2 regions of the Pseudarthrobacter sp. NKDBFgelt genome follow, and region 2 is predicted to be linked to the other one. Evidence: riboswitches for the same ligand, from Rfam matches in the RefSeq annotation. Region 2 holds a riboswitch; the other holds the start of a gene.
What was found. A riboswitch is a leader RNA that binds a small molecule or an ion and turns the genes downstream of it on or off. The one in region 2 is predicted to bind S-adenosylmethionine.
Positions count from the first base shown of each region.

Region 1: it holds a riboswitch for S-adenosylmethionine, as region 2 does, so the genes downstream of both, ACKAE7_RS16045 (homoserine O-acetyltransferase) here and ACKAE7_RS08695 (aminotransferase class V-fold PLP-dependent enzyme) in region 2, are expected to answer to the same signal.

Region 1 is NZ_JBJURL010000067.1:67-7,856, forward strand. It holds partial or broken gene ACKAE7_RS16030 (endonuclease) at 1-269, opposite strand, end outside; gene ACKAE7_RS16035 (VOC family protein) at 485-1,123, opposite strand; SAM riboswitch class IV at 1,287-1,403, shown strand; gene ACKAE7_RS16040 (bifunctional o-acetylhomoserine/o-acetylserine sulfhydrylase) at 1,446-2,771, shown strand; SAM riboswitch class IV at 2,870-2,985, shown strand; gene ACKAE7_RS16045 (homoserine O-acetyltransferase) at 2,998-4,113, shown strand; gene ACKAE7_RS16050 (MFS transporter) at 4,295-5,677, shown strand; gene ACKAE7_RS16055 (alcohol dehydrogenase catalytic domain-containing protein) at 5,756-6,874, shown strand; gene ACKAE7_RS16060 (LysR family transcriptional regulator) at 6,927-7,790, opposite strand, start outside.
Region 2 is NZ_JBJURL010000024.1:34,195-41,984, reverse strand. It holds gene ACKAE7_RS08710 (fluoride efflux transporter FluC) at 1-423, opposite strand, end outside; gene ACKAE7_RS08705 (metal-dependent transcriptional regulator) at 420-1,160, opposite strand; gene ACKAE7_RS08700 (methyltransferase domain-containing protein) at 1,210-1,968, opposite strand; gene ACKAE7_RS08695 (aminotransferase class V-fold PLP-dependent enzyme) at 2,060-3,517, opposite strand; SAM riboswitch class IV at 3,552-3,665, opposite strand; gene hisN (histidinol-phosphatase) at 3,825-4,637, opposite strand; gene ACKAE7_RS08685 (ribosome small subunit-dependent GTPase A) at 4,685-5,800, opposite strand; gene aroA (3-phosphoshikimate 1-carboxyvinyltransferase) at 5,790-7,172, opposite strand; gene ACKAE7_RS08675 (DoxX family protein) at 7,179-7,727, opposite strand.

The sequences.
Region 1 (7,790 bases), on a different contig from region 2:
GCCATTTCCTGTGCCTGCACCGGCATCCCGGGAGGGGCCAGGGCATGGGCGGTGTCGGCGTACTTCATGGCAGCACGGGCCTTCAACCCCGCCACGCCGGCCTCCACAGCCGCCGCGCCGGCGAGAATGTCCAGGCTCCCGTCCGCCAGCCCGGCCAACGGATCGGCAGCAGAGAACGGCTCCGCACCACACCCGTCCACCTCAGCGTTGAGCACGGCAAGCGCGGCCCTGATGTCCGCAAACGCCTTCGCCACCGCTTCGCTGCCCATAAACCCATCATGGCAAGGGGGTCTGACATTGACGCCGGAAGAGGCCGGGCATGCGGGAAACACGGCAAACTGGAACTGCTGGGAGACGAATTCGGCCGCCATCGGCGGGTGACGCCGTTGTCACCTGCTGATGGCGGCCGAAGCTTACGCGGGCAGTCTCAAGTACCGGCCCGGGTTGATACCCGGCGGGGGCGAACCCATGCCGGGAGGGGGCATCAGATAATGACTGCCCCGTTGGCGGTCTCGAAAGTCACCGAAAGGATCCCGGGGGTTCCGTGCGGTGCCACCCATTCCACGGCTACATCTTCCAGCGGCTTCTCCACGGGTTCACCCAGCCACTCGGTTACCCGGGCGGCAGAGCCGGCTATGGTGAGGCAACTCATCTTGACGTTGCTCTCATAAGCGTTGGAGGGGTGCAGGGAAGGATCGCCCTCCCACTTGAGCATGTACGGGACCTGGGGGTCCGCGATCAGGCCGAGGATGCCGATCTGTTTCCAAACCAGTTCGCGGCCGTCAGGGAACTTACGGTTGCCGTTGACTGAGGAGCGGCCCAGGCGTTCCTCAAAGGGGGCCAGGTCATCTACCTCGACGCACCAGCCCATCCAGCCGCCGCCGGCTGCAGACCGTGCACGCACTGCCTGGCCGAAGGGGGCCTTGTCCGAAGCCGGGTGGTCCAGGACCTCAACGACCTCAAGGTACTTGTGCCCCGCGAGCGGGATGATCATATTCCGGGTTCCGAACCGAGGGTGTACTCCACCCTTCACTGCCTCAACGCCGAGGGCAGAGGAAATACGTTCGGTGGTGGCAGCCAGGCCATCGTGTTCACAGGCGTAAGAGACGTGATCCATGCGCATGGCAACATCTTGGCACTTTGTGATCGGGCTCTCAGCTAAGGGTAGCCTTACTGGGATTTCCCCTGCGGAAAGTGATTGCGCGGACTCCCGCAGGGGTCATGCGCGGGACCATGTTCGTCACAATGCTGTGCCGCTTTGTGCAGGTGTTCCTACACTGGGCTCAGGTTATGAGTGCCAGCGCCAAGCCCCGGCTTGCTGGCCGGCAACCCTCCTTCCGCGGTGGGGTGCCCCGGGTGAGGACCTGGCTGTCCGGTAAATGGCCGGATGGCAAGCGCGGCCCGCGGTGCTTCGTGCATGCCGGGCCCAGTCAAAGGAGCCTTAGTTGTCCAACGGATGGTCATTCGAAACCCGCCAGATCCATGCAGGACAGGAGCCGGACAGTGCCACAGGCGCCCGGGCACTTCCTATCTACCAGACCACGTCCTTCGTTTTTCCCAGCGCCGAGAGCGCCGCCAACCGGTTCGCCCTTGCTGAACTGGCACCCATCTATACCCGCATCGGCAACCCCACCCAGGAGGCCGTGGAACAGCGGATCGCCAGCCTTGAAGGCGGGCTGGGGGCACTGCTGCTGAGTTCGGGCCAGGCCGCCGAGACCTTCGCCATCCTGAACATTGCGGAGGCCGGCGACCATATTGTTGCCAGCCCCAGCCTTTACGGCGGAACATACAACCTCTTTGCCCACACCCTGAAGAAGTTCGGCATTTCGGTGACCTTCGTGGCGGACCCGGACAACCTGGAGCAGTGGCGCACTGCAGTGCAGCCCAACACCAAGCTGTTCTTCGGCGAGGTGGTTTCCAACCCCCGGCAGGACGTCCTGGACATCGAAGGCATCTCCCAGGTGGCACACGAGGCCGGTGTGCCCCTGATCGTGGACAACACCCTGTCCACCCCGTACCTGATCCGCCCGCTGGAATGGGGAGCGGACATCGTTGTCCATTCGGCAACCAAGTACCTGGGCGGCCACGGCTCCGCGATTGCCGGCGTGATCGTGGACTCAGGAAACTTCGACTTCGGCAAGGACCCGGCGAAGTTCCCGGGCTTCAACACCCCGGACCCCACCTACAACGGGCTGGTGTACGCCAGGGACCTGGGCAAGGACGGTGCCCTTGGCGCCAACCTGTCCTACATCCTCAAGGCCCGCGTCCAGTTGCTCCGGGACCTGGGCTCCGCCGTCTCCCCGTTCAACGCATTCCTGATCGCACAGGGCCTGGAAACGCTGAGCCTGCGCGTGGAACGGCACGTTGCCAACGCCACGGAAGTGGCGCGCTGGCTGGAGGGAAGGGACGACGTCGAATCCGTCGCCTATGCGGGGTTGCCCTCCAGCCCGTGGTACGAGCGGGGCCGCAAGTATGGCCCCAAGGGCACGGGCGCCATTGTGTCCTTCAACCTGGCCGGCGGAGCCGAGGCCGGCAAGCGCTTCGTGGACGCGCTGGAGCTGCACTCCCATGTGGCGAACATCGGTGACGTCCGCTCCCTTGTCATCCACCCGGCGTCGACCACCCACAGTCAGCTTTCCCCGGAGCAGCAGGCTGTTGCCGGCGTAACCCCCGGCCTGGTCCGGCTGTCGGTGGGAATCGAACACATCGATGACATCCTGGCGGACCTGGAAGCCGGATTCCGGGCAGCGAAGGATGCCACCGGAGCCTAGCCAGGCACCCGAAGAACCCACCACGGCGGCAGGCCGGGGAAGTCACAACCAGTCACACTCTTGGCGGCAGGCGGGGGCTGTTTCGTACACTCGAACCAGGTCATGAGTGCCAGTGACAGCCCCGGCTTGCTGGCCGGCAACCCTCCTTCCGCGGTGGGGTGCCCCGGGTGAAGACCTGGCCTGCCGGTCATTCGACGGCGGGCAAGCGCGTAGAAGAGGTCTTGCCATGACGGTTACCGTCACCCGTACCACCGTCCCCGAACACGGAATCGTCCGCTATGCCTCCATTGGGGGACTGGACCTTGAAGCCGGCGGCTACCTGCCCGAGGTCACCCTGGCCTACGAAACCTGGGGCACCCTTAACGCGGACGCCAGCAATGCCGTCCTGATCGAACATGCCCTGACCGGCAGCACCCACGTGACCCGCGGCGATACCGACGAACCGGGCTGGTGGGAGCAGCTGGCCGGGCCGGGTGCGCCCGTGGACACGGACCGGTTCTTTGTAGTGTCCATCAACATTGTGGGCGGCTGCTACGGGTCCACCGGGCCGTCGTCGCCGGCACCGGACGGGGCCCCCTGGGGATCCCGGTTTCCCCTGGTCACGCTGCGGGACAGCACTGTGGCGGAGGCCCGGCTGGCTGACCAGCTGGGGATCCGGAGCTGGTTTGCGGTGCTGGGCGGTTCCATGGGCGGAGCCCGCGCACTTGAGTGGGCCATCTCCTTCCCGGAGCGGGTGCAGCGCTGCGGAGTGATCTCCATCGGCGCCGCCAGCACGGCCGAGCAGATTGCGTTCGCACAGGCGCAGACCCTGGCGATCCGCCAGGATGCCAATTTCAATGGCGGCGACTACTACGGCGGCCCGTTCCCCGAGGACGGCCTGGCCCTGGCCCGGCGGATCGCGCACATCACCTACCGCTCCGCGGCGGAACTGGAAGGCAGGTTCGGCCGCGAACCCCAGGCTCCGGAGTCACCCCTGCAGGGTGGCGTCCTGGCCGCCCGCGGACGCTACCAGGTGGAAAGCTACCTGGACCACCAGGGGAACAAGCTGGTCCGGCGGTTTGATGCCAACAGCTACATCGCCATCACCGAGGCCCTGATGAGCCATGACATCTGCCGGGGCCGGGGGCCGCTTCCCGAGACCCTGGCGCGGTCGCGTGCGCGCTTCTTCGTGGCAGCCGTGGATTCTGACCGGCTCTATTTCCCGGCCCAGTCCCGGGAACTTGCCGCGGCCCTGCCGGGAGAAGTGGACGTCCACGTCATTGAGGCGCCGATAGGCCATGACGGCTTCCTGACCGAAATAGGCCAGCTGGGCCACCAGCTCCGGGCGCACCTCTCGGCATAAAACTTCCCCTCACAGGCAGGCAAATGTGCATTTATGCAGATAGCCTCTGCATGATTCGCCGTTGAGCTTGGTGTTCAGGCGGACCATACTCGTTGGGACCCGGCGGTTCGTGGCCAAAATCACACGTATCCGCCACAGACTGTCCCAGTGGTGTCGAAGAAGACGCCGAAGGAGTTCATCAATGAGTACGGAAAAGTCCGCCGCGCGGCGGCCCGAGGAAACCGACGTCAAGTCCTCAGGCCTGAAGAAGGTCGTCACGGCCTCCATGGCCGGCACCGTGGTTGAGTGGTACGAGTTCTTCCTCTACGCCTCCGCCGCCACGCTGGTGTTCGGCAAGCTGTTCTTCCCCAATTCCGGAACCGAGCTGGACGGCATCATCGCAGCCTTCGTCACCTACGCGGTCGGCTTCGTTGCCCGCCCCATCGGCGGCATCGTCTTCGGCCACTTCGGCGACAAGTTTGGCCGCAAGCAGCTGCTGCAGCTGAGCATCATCCTGGTGGGTGTTGCCACCTTCCTCATGGGCTGCCTGCCGACCTTTGCGCAGATCGGCTACTGGGCCCCGGCGCTGCTGGTGTTCCTGCGCTTCGTCCAGGGCTTCGCGGTGGGCGGCGAATGGGGCGGAGCCGTGCTCCTCGTCGCCGAGCACAGCCCGAACAAGTCCCGCGGCTTCTGGTCAAGCTGGCCGCAGTCCGCTGTCCCCATGGGCAACCTGCTCGCCACCGCCGTCCTGTTCACCCTGTCCTCCACCCTCTCCCCGGAAGCCTTCCTCAGCTGGGGCTGGCGCGTCGCCTTCTGGCTCTCCGCAGTGATCGTCATCATCGGCTACTACATCCGCACCAAGGTCCAGGACGCGCCGATCTTCCTCGAGGCCCGCAAGGAAGTAACCGTCGAGAACAAGGGCTACGGTGTTGCCGAAGTCTTCCGCCGGTACCCGCGTGGCGTGTTCACCGCCATGGGCCTGCGCTTTGCGGAGAACATCCTGTACTACCTTGTAGTCACGTTCTCCATCACCTACCTGAAGGTGGTGGTGCAGACGGACACCTCCCGCATCCTGCTCCTCCTGCTGGTGGCACACTTCATCCACTTCTGCGCAGTACCGCTGGTGGGCAAGATGTCCGATTCCCTGGGACGCCGCCCGGTGTACATGGCCGGTGCAATCCTCGCAGGAACGTGGGGCTTCTTCGCCTTCCCGATGATGGACACCGCCAACGATTTCATTATCCTGGCAGCCATCACCATCGGCCTGCTGTTCCACGCCCTCATGTACGCTGGCCAGCCGTCCATCATGGCGGAAATGTTCCCCACCCGCATGCGGTATTCCGGCGTTTCCCTCGGCTACCAGGTGACCTCCATCGTGGCCGGCTCGCTGGCGCCCATCATCGCCAGCTCGCTGCTGGCCAGCTTCGGCTCGTCCCTTCCGGTGGCGTTCTACCTCCTGGGCGCCTGCGTCGTGACAGCGATCTCGGTGTTCTTCCTCAGGGAAACCCGCGGTATCTCACTTCATGATGTCGATGCCGCTGACGCCCAGGGCACCGCCGATCTCCTGGCCGCGGCCAAGAAATAGCCGCCAGGAAGTACTCCCCACGGCACAGCACCACGGCCACGGCAGCTGCCTGTCCACAAACATAAAGTCAGGAACACCATGCGAGCAGCAGTCCTCTATTCCACAGTTCCTCCTGGCACCAGTTACGCCGAAGCGCAGCCCCTGGTGGTCCAGGAGCTCAGCCGCCCCGAACCCCGCGCCGGCGAGCTGGGCGTCACCGTCACCTACTCCAGCCTGTGCCACTCAGACCTGTCAGTGGTGGACGGATCCCGCGTCCGGCCGCTTCCCATGGCACTGGGTCACGAGGCCGTGGGACGGGTAGCGTCGGTGGGTGAGGGCGTCACCGACGTTTCCGTGGGGGACCACGTGGTCCTCGTTTTCGTCCCCAGTTGCGGTTCCTGCCGCGCCTGCCTGGCTGGGCGGCCCGCGCTCTGCCACCGGGCCGCCGAGGTCAACGGCTCCGGTGACCTTCTGCACGGTGAGGCGCTGCTGCGCACGCCTGCGGGGGAGCGGATCAACCACCACCTGGGGGTTTCCGCCTTCGCGGATTACGCGGTGGTGGCCCGCGAATCAGTGGTGGTGATCGACGACGACGTCCCCGACACAGTCGCGGCGATGTTCGGTTGCGCCGTGCTCACCGGAATGGGCGCCGTCCTCAACACGGCCGACATCCGGGAAGGCCAGTCCATCGCCGTCTTCGGGCTCGGCGCAGTGGGGCTTTCGGCCGTTATGGCTGCCACGCTCGCCGGTGCCTCCGCCGTCATTGCCATTGATCCGAACACGGCCAAGCACGGACTTGCCATGAAGTGTGGGGCAACCGCGGTGGGGACCCCGGAGGACGCCGCCCGCCTGATCTCGGAAGCCGCGGGTGACGGCGTGGACATCGCGATCGAGGCAGTGGGCTCGGCCCCGGTGATTGCGTCCTGTCTCGGGCATGTGACGAGGGGCGGCGCGGTGGTTTCCGTCGGCCTGCCGCACCCCACCGCTGAGCTGACAGTGCCTGCGCTGCAGTTTGCCGGCGCGGGCAAGCGGCTGCTGGGCTCCTACATGGGCGACGCCGTTCCGGACCGGGACATTCCCCTCTACCTGGGGTACTGGCGCGAGGGCCGGCTACCCGTTGAGCTGCTGCACACGGACACCAGGCCACTGGCGGAGATCAACGAAGGCCTCGACGCGCTCGCCGCCGGGCAGGTGGTGAGGCGGCTCTTCCAGGCGTGAAACCGGCCTTGGGGCCACGACGCCGGCGTCCTCCACCGAAGCTGTCAGCAGCTCAGGCGGCCAGCAGATCCTGGCGCTCCGCCACCTCATGCTGAAGCGCACCGATCACGGCCTGCACCCGGGCGGACCGCAGCGACTCCGGGCGGGCCACTGCCCAGATGGGGACCTGGCGCTGGAACGCTTCGGGGAGCACCGGAACGAACTCGGGGTTGCGCGCCACCATGAAGTTCGGCAGCAGCCCGATTCCGGCGCCCCGGCGCACCGCCTCCACCTGGGCAAAGATGCTGGTCGCCTGGAAGCTGGACTTCGGCATTGGAAGCTGCGAGGACCGGTGCCCCAGCTCGGCAACCTGGAGCGCGGACTCAACGTAAGAGACGAAGCCGTGCTGCCTCACGCCGTCGGGCGTCTCCGGCAGGCCGCGCTCCGCGGCGTAGGCGGGGCTGGCGTAAAGCCGGAGGAAGTAGTTGGTCAGGAAGATGGCCTGGGCGTTGCTCACGTCGGTGCGTCCCACCACCACTTCAAGGTCCACGCCGGAGCGGTTCTGGCTGACCCTGCGCGTGGCACTCAACATCTCCACGTTCAGCAGTGGATGCCGCTGCTGCAGGCGGACCAGCGCAGGCGTCACGAATTCGGCGCCGAACCCGTCGGAGGTGCTGATGCGCACCATGCCGGACAGGGCGTCCCGGTCCTGGCTTGTGGCAGCGGCCAGCGAGCCGAGCGTTTCCTCGATCCTTTCCGCCGCGGCCACGGCCGAAGCTCCAAGCTCCGTGAGTTCCCACCCGTGCGGGCTGCGCTCCAGGGTGCGGCCGCCCAGCTGCCTGTCGAGGGCCAGGATCCGGCGCGAAATGGTGGTGTGCGTTGTGCCCAGCGTTTCGGCGACGGCGTTGAAACGCCCCAGCCGGGCCACTGTCAGCAG
Region 2 (7,790 bases):
ACCGCTCCCGGACGGTCGGCCAACAAGCTTTCCAGTCCGCCACCCAAGGCCCGCCGCAGCCAGCCCCAGCACCACCGAAAGCGCCAGATATGCAGTCCACATTCCGTGCTGACCCGCCCGCACCAGCTGGTCCAGGGAAAAGACCACGGCTGAGAACGTGGTGAAGGAGCCCAAGAGACCTGGCCCCAGCCCTGCCCGCAACCAGAAGGGGGTGCGCGGGCGGGCCATCCAGATGGTGGTCAGGGCGGCCAGGACAAAGCTGCCCGCCACGTTGACGCTAAGGGTGGTCCAGGGAATGGATCCGGAGACTTCCGGAAAGGCCAGCCCCAGGACGTACCGGAGTTCTGTCCCCGCCAGGCCCCCTGCGGCAACGGCCAGCCAGGCGCCTGCCCTGGGTGCCCACGATGTCTTCGGCCCGCTCATGCCCCGGGCGAGCTGGGGGGAAATCCGGCGTCCGCGAGAAGGCAGCCTGGGTGGGGGCGGTCGCTGTGGACCCACAGCGCCGACGTGATCTCATCGGCCAGGTCGTAGTCGCGCGTACGGCCTGAGTCCCGGACACGCACCACCAGGGCGCCTCCGAACGGCCTGCGGCCCACCACCTCCACTTCGGCGTCGAGGTCTATCTCTTCGGCCGCAAGGTAGCGGAGCAGGTCCGGGTTGTCATCGCTGATCCGGGTGATGCGGCCCGTGTGGCCCTGGTCCAGCTCTCCCATGAGGTGCGCTCGGGGCATAAAGACCTGGCCGTCCGCCGTGGGGATCGGATCGCCGTGCGGATCCCGCTGCGGGTTGCCCAGTTTCGCCGCAACGCGTTCTATGAACGTGTCCGAGACGGCGTGCTCCAGAAGCTCGGCTTCGTCGTGGACCTCGTCCCAGCTGTACCCAAGCTGCTGAACAAGGTAGGTCTCTATGAGGCGGTGGCGCCGCACCATGGCGAGGGCAAGCTGCAGGCCGGACGCCGTGAGCCTGATGGCACTGTACGGCTTGTGGTCCACCAGGCCCTGGTCCTTCAGCTTCCGGACCATCTCCGAAACGGAGGAATTGGCCACCCCCAGGCGCTGTGCCAGCTGGGAGGAGGTGATGGGTTTGTCCTGCCACTCAGTGAAGGAATAGATGACCTTGACGTAGTCCTCTATGGAGGAGGAGGGAGCACTGGTCTTCACAGGATCCAGCCTACCGGCTGCCCTTGGCCGCACGTGGACTGGAGGGCGCTCATGCCCGGACCGCCCGCCATGCGAGCGTCAGGTACGGCAGTTTCAATTCTTCGTCCGGCCCGTGGCCCAAGTGGTCGTGAAGGTACCAGTCCAGGTTGGCCAGCACTTTCGCCCGGGTGGCCTCGCCGGCGCGCAGGTAGTAGCTCCGGGATTTTGTCAGCTCCATGAGGTCTGCGGTTGTCACGGAGTCCTGCCAGCGCGTGAGGTGGTCCTCCAGCGCCTCGAACTCGGGTCCTATGAGCGGGCGGTGGCCGGGTTTGTAGACATCCCCGGCATGCATGATCCTGGAGAGCCGGTGAACCCAGGGGACGGACGTGTCCAGCTGGTTCCAGACCAGTCCCAGCGTTCCGTGGGGGCGGAGGACGCGGGCCAGTTCGGTGCTGGCCCTCAGGGCATCGCACCAGTGCCACGCCTGCGCTACGGTGACGACGTCGAAAGCCGCGTCAGGCAGGCCGGTCGCCTCTGCGGTGCCAAGGACAGCCGTGGCGGCGGGGCAGTGCTCAGCCAACTGCCCGAGCATGTCCGCTGACGGGTCCACGGCCGTGACGGACAGACCGAGGTCGAGCAGCAGTTCGGTGAATTTCCCGGTACCGGCGCCCACGTCGAGCGCATTGCGTGCCCCTGGAGGCACCAGCCAGCGCGCTGATTCGCCAGGGTAGCCGGGCCGCACCTGCTGGTAGTGCCTGCCGCCGTCCTGGAAGCTCTGGCCGAGCTCCCGGCGCCGGCCGTGATCCAGCCGTGGGCCACCCCGTGCCACGCGCGGCCTCCTTCATCCGGTTTTTTGGTGTCCTCCGAATTTACCGCATCAGCCGCAGCGGCAGGGCACCAGCCGGCAGGCCAGCCCCGGGTCAGTCGTCGATGCAGGGCGCGGCTCCGGCCGTTCCCGGTGTGTTGGGCGCCCAGTGGGGGTACGTGCGGTTGTCATGGGCCGGAACCCAGCGGCCCGCGTCCACCACATAGTCCCAGCCAAGGCCCTTGGTCCGCAGGTCCCGGATGCCGGTCAGCAGACGCTCGGCATCCTCCAGCCTTGAACCGACGCCGAAGCTGGCCCGAAGGGAACCGGAAGGAAGGCCCAGCCGCTTCAGCAGCGGGTGCGCGCAGAAGCGGCCGTCGCGCAGGCCCACTCCATGTTCTGCCGACAGGTAGGCGGCCACCAGGCCGGCGTCGTAGCCTTCCACGGAAAAGTTGACCACGCCGATGGTGTCGGTGTCCGGGTTCGTGTCCTTGAAGATCTGGTGGACGGTGACGCCGTCGATCTCCTGTAGGCCTTCCACCAGGAAGGAGCGGATGGCTGATTCGTGGGCATGCCAGCGGTCCTGGTCCAGTTCCGCGATGACCTGCGTGGCGCGGGCCAGGGTCGCCGCACCCAGCACGTTCGGTGATCCGCCCTCGTGGCGGGCCGGGCCGGTTGCCCAGCTGACGCCGTCGAGCCTGGCTTCCTTGACGGCGCCGCCGCCGGCAAGGTGCGGTGTTCCGGCGTCGAGCCAGTCCGGCCGGCCCACCAGCACGCCGGCACCAAAAGGTGCGTAGAGCTTGTGGCCCGAGAAGGCTACGTAGTCGACGTTGTCCGCGGTGATGTCGATCCGCCGGTGTGGGGCCAGTTGGGCCGCGTCCACCGCGATCCTTGCCCCGTGCTCGTGCGCCAGCGCGGCAAGGGCACGGATGGGAAGGATTTCGCCCGTGACGTTGGAAGCTCCGGTCACGGCGAGCAGGCTGACGCCGCCCTGCTGCAGTTCCGCACGGACGGTGTCAATCGTTTCCGCAATGGTGTCCGCTGCCACGATGCTGCGGTGGGGGACACCCTGCCACGGCAGGAGGTTGGCGTGGTGCTCAATGTCGAGGTAAAGGACGTCGCCGTCGGGCCGTCCGTCGGTGACAGGCAGGCATCCCGCCAGCAGGTTGAGGGAGTCAGTGGTGTTCCGGGTGAAGATCACCGAATCGTCCGGGCGGCCGCCCACGAAGTCGCGGACGATGGCGCGGGCGTTCTCATAGACCGAGGTGCTGATCTGGGACGCGTAGCCGGCACCGCGGTGGACGCTGGCGTAGAAGGGCAGGATCTCGTTGAGGTAGGCCGACACCACCGAGAGGGCGGGGGCCGATGCGCCATAGTCCAGGTTGGCGTACCGGACGTGGCCGCCGTGGATCAGCGGGGCCTGGATTTCGGCGCCGCTGACCGCGGCGAGCGGACGGCCGGCGGCGGTGCGGCGCTGGTTAAAGAGCTCCGGTGAACCCGGCAGGGCGGCTGCCTGATGCTGGACAGCGGCTTGGGGGGAGGCGGCTTCGGGGGAGACGGTGGCAGTTGTCACAGAGACCTCACTTCACAACAGGACTCCATGCAGGAATCCGCGCTTGCCGCATCCGTTCCGGACCGGCCTGGTCGTCACCCGGGGCACCCCACCGCGAATGGAGGGTTGCCGGCCAGCAAACCGGGGTTTTGCGCTGGCACTCGTGACCTGGTTAAGAGCGTAAGACATGGGCAGCGAAGGTTAAAAGCCCGCGGAAATGTTAAGGGCTTTGTTACGTACGGTTGAAAAGAGGCACCTGAACCGAAGAACACGACGGCGGACGCCTCCTTTCGGGGGCGCCCGCCGTCGATTATTCGTGCTGCCGGGACTAGAGGAGGTCGTCCAGGTTCGGGTTAAGCCGGCGCAGCACCTCGGAGTGCAGGATGGAATTGGTGGCCAGGGCGTTCCCGCCGAACGGACCGTCCTCGCCCTCCAGCGAGGTGAAGCGGCCACCCGCCTCCACCACGATGGGCACCAGTGCGGCCATGTCGTAGAGGTTCAGTTCGGGCTCGCAGGCGATGTCCACCGAACCTTCGGCCACCATGCAGTAGGACCAGAAGTCACCAAACGCCCGGGTCCGCCACACGTCCTCGGTAAGGCCCAGGAATTCATTAAGGTTTCCGCGTTCCTTCCAGCCGCCCAGGCTCGAATAGGAAAGGGAAGCATCGGACAGGCTGGACACATTGGACACCCGGAGGCGGGTGGCCGCGGCAAGGGAACGCCCCATGTAGGCTCCCATGCCCTTGGCGGCCCACCAGCGCTTGCCCAGGGCGGGAGCGCTGACCACGCCCACCACCGGCTCGCCCTCATCCACCAGAGCGATCAGGGTGGCCCAGACAGGAACGCCCCGGACGAAGTTCTTGGTGCCGTCAATGGGGTCGATAATCCACCGCCGCGACCCGTGGCCTGTGCTGCCGAACTCCTCGCCGAGTACGGCATCGCGTGGACGGGACCGGGAGAGCTGGCCGCGGATGGCCTCCTCGGCTGCCTTGTCCGCATCGGTGACGGGCGTCAGGTCCGGCTTGGTCTCAATGTGGAGGTCCTGGGCCTTGAAGCGGCTCATGGTCTGGTCATCCACGGAATCGGCCAGGACGTGGGCCAGGCGCAGGTCATCGTTGTAGCTCGAAGCGGGTTGGATCATGGTTCCAAACTACCGTCTGCGCGCCGTTCTGCCGGGAAGCGGGCCCGTCAGGTGACGCTTCCCAGTTCCTTTGCCTCCTGGGCTTCCAGCCGCGGGTCCGTGCCGAGGAGGCGCCGAAGGGAGCCAAGCCTTGCTGCTCCGGTGGGGCCGGCGTGCCCCGCGCCCACCCATGCGTCCAGTCCGCAGTTCACCGCAGTGGCGGTGTGCTTGCACCCTCGCTCGCAGTCGTCGATGCCGGGGGAGAGGTCCGGGAACGAGCGGAGGATGCGGTCCGGGTCCACGTGCGCCAGGCCGAACGAGCGGATGCCGGGGGTGTCGATGATCCAGCTTCCGGATGGCGCATCCGCCAGCTTCAGCGCAAGGGCCGACGACGACGTGTGCCGGCCGCGGCCCGTCACGGCGTTCACTCCGCCGGTGGCCCGTTCCGCCCCGGTCAGCGCATTGACCATCGTTGACTTTCCAACGCCTGAGTGTCCCAGCATCACGGTGACCTTGCCGTCCAGGTAGCCCCGCATCTCGGCGACGGCCGAGCTGTCCAGCCGGGCGGACAGGCCGTCGTCGGAACGGGCGTCAATGCCCGAGGCCGCGGAATCGGCCGTCCGGCTGATGATCACGGGAAAGTCCAGGTGGGTGTAGGTGGACAGCAATTCCGCCGGATCTTTGACGTCCGCCTTGGTGACCAGCAGGATCGGTTCGATGCCGGCGTCGTAGGCGGCCACAAGGGCTCGGTCGATGAAGCCGGTCCGCGGCTCGGGGTTCGCTGCTGCCACCACGATCACCAGCTGGTCGGCATTGGCCACCACTGCCCGTTCCACAGGGTCCGTGTCGTCCGCGCTGCGCCGCAGCAGGGTCTTGCGGTCCTGGATCTTCACCAGCCGTGCCAGGGTGTCCGGCTCCCCGGAGACGTCGCCGACCAGAGAGACAAAATCTCCTGCGACCACCGGGTTCCGGCGGAGTTCCCTGGCCCGGGCGGCAATGACTACCCGCTCCTTGCCGGAGTCTTCTCCCACCACTGCGGTGTACCGGCCCCGGTCAACGGTGATGATGCGTCCCGTGACGGCGTCATCATGGCTTGGCCTGTCCTTGGTGCGGGGCCGGGAGCCCTTCTTGCTGGGCCGGATCCGGACGTCCGATTCATCCCAGGAATCAGTGCTACGCGCCACCGCTGGAACCTTCCGACGCCGCTGCGGCGGGGCCATTCTGCGCCAGCATGTCTGCCCACAGCCGGGGGAAATCCGGCATGGTCTTGGCGGTGGTGCCGATGTCCTCCACCTGGACGCCCTCCACGGCGAGGCCGAGTATGGCTCCCGCGGTGGCCATGCGGTGGTCGGCATAGCTGTGCACGACGCCGGCATGCAGCTGTGCGGGACGGATCACCAGGCCGTCGCTGGTTTCCTCAGCGTCGCCGCCAAGTCGGTTGATCTCCGTGACCAGGGCGGCGAGGCGGTCCGTCTCGTGGCCCCGCAGGTGCGCGATGCCGGTCAGCCGGGAGGGGCCGGCAGCCAATGCACACAGGGCGGCCACGGTGGGCGCGAGTTCGCTGGTGTCGGCGAAGTCTCCGCCCTTGATGCGGGGGCCCCCGGTGACCGTGAGGACGCCGTCGTCCAGTGTTACCTCGGCGCCCATCGTGGCGAGGATGCTGCGCCAGAGGTCACCGACCTGCTGCGTTTCGTCCGGCCAGCCGGGGATCCGCACGGTTCCGCGGGAGGCCAGCGCGGCGGCGAGGAAGGGACCGGCGTTGGACAGGTCCTGCTCGATCCGCTGGTCGAAGGCGCGGATGGGGCCGGGGCTGACCACCCAGTGGTTGGGCACCGAGTCATCAACGGCAACCCCGGCGCCGCGAAGGACTGCCACGGTCATGTTGATGTGGTCGAGGCTCGGCACCGGCTTGCCCACGTGTTCGAGGTGCAGGCCCTCGGTGAACCTTGCGCCCACCAGGAGCAGCGCCGAAACGAACTGGGACGACGCGCTGGCATCGATGACTAGGTGGCCGCCGCGGACCTCACCTGTGCCTTCCACAACGAACGGCAGTGACGACGGCGTCCCGCCCCCCTCTGCGGAAACGGCCACTCCCAGCGCAGTGAGCGCCTCGATGATGGTTCCCATCGGCCGTTTGCGGGCATGGGGGTCGCCGTCGAACACGCTTTCGCCGTTCCGCAGCGCGGCCAGCGGAGGAACGAACCGCATGACCGTACCCGCGAGCCCGCAGTCGATCCTTGTGAGGGGAGACACAGCATCCGGGTCCAGCGGAACCACTTCCAGGTCGGGCCCGAAGGCACCGTCCCCGGGAACCTCCGTGATGGTGGCGCCCAACTGCCGGAGCGCCTCGATCATGAGGGCTGAGTCCCTCGAATGCAGGGGTGCCCGCAGGCGGGACGGCCCATCGGCCAAAGCGGCAAGAACCAGGTACCTGTTGGTCAGGGACTTCGAACCGGGCACGGTGACGGTGGCATCGACGGGCCGGGAGGCGAAGGGCGCGGGCCAGTGGGGAAGGGGCGTTCCGGAGTCATCCCGGACGGCGGCTGCTGCGGTCATGCGTTGTTAGGCCCCCGTGGCCTGTTCCACAGCGCGCCGCACAACCTTGTCCGCCTTGTGGAGCTTCTTGTTGGTGGTCTTCCGGGCGTCGGCCGCCAGGTGCGAGGCGTTCTTGCGTGCATCCGCGGCCAGGTGTTCCGCTCGCCAGGCCAGGCCCGGCTTGCCGGCTGTGTCAACGGATGCCAGCAGGGCGCCGCCGCTCAGGGACAGGTTCTTGAGAAGCTGGTTACGGCGGTTTTCCCGCCCTTCCTTGGTGCTGATGTCCGCACTGCGCCACTCAACAAAGGTGTTCAGCAGGGAGATCACCGTGAGCAGCGTGGCCGAGAGCCTGGAGAATTTGCCCAGTCCGAAAAGCACGCCGGCTCCCACCTGCGTTCCGCCGATAACGCGGGCCAGGGTTTTCTCGTCCGACTTGAAGGGCAGGGACGCGGCAGCCTTGCGAAGCAGCGGCGAAAGCTGCTGCGCGGTGTCATCGGCATTCTTGAGCTTATCCACTCCGGCAATGACGAAACTGGAGGCCAGCATGGGGCGGGCGAGCGTGCGGAAAAAGGACATGGATTTCCTCCTGGATGGACGAACCGCATCGAAAGCGGCGGAGTCCGTTCTAGTCTTGCACTT